One region of the Arthrobacter sp. SAFR-023 genome, then DNA from elsewhere that is predicted to be linked to it. Evidence: predicted binding sites of a transcription regulator. Region 1 holds the regulator's gene; the other holds the start of a gene.
What was found. Region 1 encodes LexA, which represses DNA repair genes until DNA is damaged. Its sites were predicted from a motif close to TCGAACANNTGTTCGA; they were not measured.
Positions count from the first base shown of each region.

Region 2: the regulator LexA is predicted to act here: its motif matches at 1,574-1,589, upstream of ACTHQX_RS09540 (LexA family protein).

Region 1 is NZ_JBQCMF010000002.1:48,410-50,861, forward strand. Features, by position in the region: gene ACTHQX_RS02410 (LysM peptidoglycan-binding domain-containing protein) at 61-411, opposite strand; gene lexA (transcriptional repressor LexA) at 789-1,535, shown strand; gene ACTHQX_RS02420 (ATP-dependent DNA helicase) at 1,578-2,452, opposite strand, start outside.
Region 2 is NZ_JBQCMF010000007.1:109,572-112,023, forward strand. Features, by position in the region: gene ACTHQX_RS09535 (Y-family DNA polymerase) at 1-1,136, opposite strand, end outside; gene ACTHQX_RS09540 (LexA family protein) at 1,129-1,560, opposite strand; gene ACTHQX_RS09545 (hypothetical protein) at 1,737-2,024, shown strand; gene ACTHQX_RS09550 (WD40/YVTN/BNR-like repeat-containing protein) at 2,099-2,452, shown strand, end outside.

The DNA.
Region 1 (2,452 bases):
CCGGAGGGCTGGCCGGAAACTGTGACGGTTCCGGCCAGCCGAAACCGCGCCCAATCACCCCTACTTGTTGGGCACAAACAGCTGCTGACCGGGCATGACTTTGCCGGCCTGGAGGTTATTGAGCTGGACGATGTCCGCGATCACGTCCCGGGGATCGCGGTCCGGGTCGACCTGCCCGGCGATGGCCCAGAGTGATTCACCGGGCTGCACCGTGACCGAAACCGTGGGCGTAACCGTCAGGCCACCGGCATTGTCTGCAGCCTTGGCCGGGGAGTTCAGGAGCCCGGTCAGGGACAGGATAGCGGCAGCCAGCAGAACAAGCGGCAGACCGATCAGGACAATGCGGCCACGGCGGGTCAGACGAAGCCGCGGCGGCTTCCCCGTCCGGGACGCCGCCATTGAACTGGACATTGCCTTTGAAGGCATTGCGGCCGAACGGGACATTGCCGTTGAAGTTGATGCTGCTGTTGAAGCTGACATGGCGTGAGCCCTCCTGGACCAAGTTGTGCTGCCTCGTGTTCGAACAAACAGTTCGAACACCGGGCTGCCAAGCGGCCCTCACTAGAACACATGTTCGAACTTTGCTTTTCCTAGTTTTAGCACCTATCGACGAATTAAGTCGAGACTCGCTAGAACAAATGTTTGAAAAAGCACTATGGCTGGCCTACGTTGGAAATCACAGAACAACCACATCTGCAGTTGATCAGCAGGGTCTGACATTTTCAGGCCGGAAGTTCCCGGCCACTGCAGCTACCGCGGCCGGGAGGAACGGAAAGGCGTTGGCGAACATGGCAGCACAGGCCTCTGACGGCAAGGCTCCCCAGCGCAGCCCGCGGTCTCAGCGGACCCCCAAGGGACTCACCGTCCGGCAGAAAAAGATCCTGGAAACCATCCAGCGCTCGGTCAACGACAACGGCTACCCGCCGTCGATGAGGGAAATCGGCGACACCGTCGGCCTGGCCAGCCTATCCAGCGTGACCCACCAGCTCTCGCAGCTGGAAAAGCTTGGCTACCTCCGGCGCGACCCGAAGCGGCCGCGCGCCATGGAGGTCCTGATGCCGCTCACCCTGGATGCAGGGACGGCAAAAACCGGCGGCGCTGACAAGGCCCCGGCCCTGAGCGCCGCAGGCGCGTCCGTATCCGAACTGCCCAGCGCGATGGACACCGCAATGGTGCCGCTGGTCGGCCGCATCGCCGCCGGCGGCCCCGTCCTTGCGGACCAGATGGTGGAGGACCTGATGCCGCTGCCACGCCAGTTGGTGGGCCACGGCGAACTGTTCATGCTCAAGGTCGCAGGGGACTCCATGGTGGACGCCGCCATCTGCGACGGCGACTGGGTGGTGGTCCGGCGGCAAAGCGACGCGGTCAACGGCGACATCGTCGCTGCGCTGCTCGACGACGAGGCGACGGTCAAGACCTTCCGGCAGCGGGACGGGCACACGTGGCTGCTTCCGCAGAACACGCAGTACGAACCCATCCTGGGCGACCACGCCGTCGTCATGGGCAAGGTGGTGTCCGTACTCCGCTCGCTGTAGCCGCTGCAACGTTAGCCCCGGGCTGTTATAGCCCGGGGCTTTTCACGCCTGTGCGCCGGCGAGCCGTTCGAGCGCTGCGACGGCGGTCTTCTTGTCGGTCGTCGGCCAGAACGGCGGCAGGGCAGCCCGCAGGAACCCGCCATAGCGTTCCGTGGACAGCCGGGAATCCAGCACTGCCACCACTCCCTTGTCGTTCGCGGACCGAATGAGCCGTCCTGCCCCCTGGGCCAGCCTGATGGCCGCGTGCGTGGCGGACACGGACATGAACCCGTTGCCGCCGGCCTGGGCAACGGCCCGGGACCGCGCGGTCATCAGGGGGTCGTCCGGGCGCGGGAAGGGGATCCTGTCAATGACCACCAGGCGGCACGATCCGCCCGGCACGTCGACGCCCTGCCACAGGGACATCGTGCCGAACAGGCACGTATCAGGCTCGTCGGCGAACTGCTTCACCAGTGCCGTCATAGTGGATTCGCCCTGGCAGAGAATGCTGACATCCAGCCGCGTGCGCAGGGCGTCCGCCGCTTCCTCGGCCGCCCGTCGTGAGGAGAACAGGCAGAGCGCTCCCCCGCCGGAGGCGCGGATGAGGGACTCGAGTTCGTCCAGCGCCTCCGGCGAAGTGCCGCGGCCCGGTTTCGGCAGGTGCCGTGCCACATAGAGGATGCCCTGCCGGGGGTAGTCGAAGGGCGAACCCACGTCGACGCCGGTCCAGCTCGGCGCACCGTCGCCGACCAGCCCCAGTCCGCCTGCGGCGGGTTCGAAGGCAGAGCCGATGGCCAGCGTGGCCGACGTCAGCACCACTGTATGGCCGGCGAACAGGCCTTCACGCAGCCTGCCTGCGACGCTCAGTGGGGCGATGTTGACCAGAGCCGGGGCAGTCTCGTCCGGCGCCGAGTATCCCTGTTGGGGATCAAACGTGC
Region 2 (2,452 bases), on a different contig from region 1:
TCAACCAGCGGGCCGATCCCGCGTTCCTCGTGCGGGTTGGCGAAGGGCTCAAGTGGCTGTTGGTTGCCGGACGGCCGCAGGTCGGTGACCATGATCCCGGCACGGGCGTACTTGACGCCGTCCTGGATCGCGGGAAGCAGTGCATGGGCAGCCCTAGTGAGCAGTACCGGGTCTGAGGTGGGCATGGGCAGCGGAACGCATACCGAGGGAAACGACTTGTCCTCCGAATTGTAATGGGACGTGCCGGCGAACGCGGTGAGGACCTTGGCCTGGAGGTGGTGCCGGGCCAGCCGGGCACTCGCCTGTTGCGCGTAGACGCTCAGGACCTGGCGAAATTCAGGAGCTGACGCCAAGGGAGTGGAAAACGAGCGGGAGAAGATCAGCTGGTCCCGGCCCATTCGCTCCTCCTCCAGCGGTATGCAGGGCGTCCCGCGCAGTTCGAGCATTGTACGCATCAGCACCACTGAAAAGCGGTCGCGCACCATCACCGGATCGGCACGGCTCAGCTCGAGGATGGTGCAGATCCCAAGGGCGTTCAACCGCTTTTCGAGCCGGCCCGCCACACCCCACACCTCCGAGACCGGCAGCCGGGCCATGAGCAGTTCGCGTACCTCCGGCTCCATCGACTCCCAGCGGCACACCCCGCCGAGCGCGGGGTTGTTCTTTGCCCACCGGTTGGCCAGTTTGGCGAGCGTCTTGGTGGCGGCGATGCCGACGCACACGGGCACCCCGACGTTGCGCTGGACCGCGGCCTTGATGGTACGGCCGAGACCCACCACCTGCTCGGGGCTGCCCTTGATGCCCAGGAACGCCTCGTCGATGCTGTACACCTCAAGCCAGGCCGAGTAGCGTCCCAGCAGTTCCATGACGCGGGAGCTGATGTCGCCGTACAGTTCATAGTTGCTGGACCGGGCAATGAGGCCCCATTCCTTGGCCCGAGGGGCGAGCTTAAACCACGGATCGCCCGTGCTGATCCCCAGGGCCTTGGCCTCCGGACTGCGGGCCACGGCGCAGCCGTCGTTGTTGGAGAGCACGACGAGCGGCTTGCCTTCCAGGGAGGGGTCGAAGGCGCGCTCCGCGCTGGCGTAGAAGCAGTTCACGTCCACCAGCGCTATTTGCTGCCGCGAACTAGACATGGTGCAGGCACCTCGTGGCTACGCCCCAGATGGTGAGATCGGCCAGGGCGGGGACGTTGATGTCCGGATACAAAGGGTTGGCGGCCTGGAGCACCACGCCTGCCGCGGTGACCTTCAGGCGCTTGACGGTGAGCTCACCGTCCAGCACTGCGACGACCACGGACCCGTCGCGCGGTTCCAGCGCCCGGTTGACGATCAGTTCGTCCCCGTCGCTGATGCCGGCCTGTTCCATCGAGTCCCCGGATACCCGCACGATATAGGTGCTGGTGATGTCCTTGATCAGGTGCTCATTGAGGTCGATCCGCCCGTCAAAGTAGTCCTGGGCGGGGGACGGGAAGCCCGCCGCCACGGCCACGGGCGAAATCAGCACCAGCCGCAGGGAAAGTCCCGCCTCTGTCACGCGGGGTCCGATGATCACACCCACAACACACCTTTTTTCGAATATATGTTCGATAGTTCAGTGTAGTCCTCCCGACTGACAGAATGCAGCCAGGCCAGGCAGCGGTTGGATTCATCACACGTTCGCCGTGCCGTCTCCGTGACAGCGGGTCTGCGTCGCATACTGGTCTCATGGGGATGCAAGGCGCAGGAGGATCAGTGGTGGAAACCTTGAAGAGGGTGGCGCGGAACGAGTACTTTCCGGCGGCAGCCGTGCTGACGCTGGTGGTGCTCTTCTGGGTGGCGGGCCTTTTTGGTGGCCTGTCTCTGCTGAGCCGGAGCCAGCCTCCGATCGCCACGCTGACATGGCTGCTGTTTGTCTACGCCGCTGCCGTTCTGACGCCCCTGGCCGGAATCCTGGCAGCCGCCGACCTGCTCCGCCGGTGGTGGCGGAACCGCCGCGCCGGGAAAGCCAGCAGCGCCAAAGCCGGTGCAAGGACGGGGTCCTAGGTCCCGCCCGGGCAACGAACCCACGAAACCCGCGGGGGCTCAAACCATTGCAGCCCCTCCAGCGGAGTGGTTGCATGGGGAGCATGAATGCCTCAGAGAGTTTCGTCTTAGCTATCGGGACCAAAAAAGGCCTCTGGCTGGCCACCAGCCAGGACCGGAAGCAATGGTCCTATTCCGGCCCGCACTTCCTCATGAGCGAGATACCGAGCATCGGAATCGATACGCGGGACGGCCGCACACGCATCATGGTGGGGGTGCGGTCCGAGCACTGGGGCCCCTACGTTGCCCACTCGGATGACCTCGGTGCCAGCTGGACCGAGCCCGAGCAGGGTGCCATCAAGTTCCCCGAAGGCACCGACGCCGCCGTGGAACGCATCTGGCAGATCTACCCCGACGCCGAATCCCGTCCGGGGGTGGTCTGGGCCGGT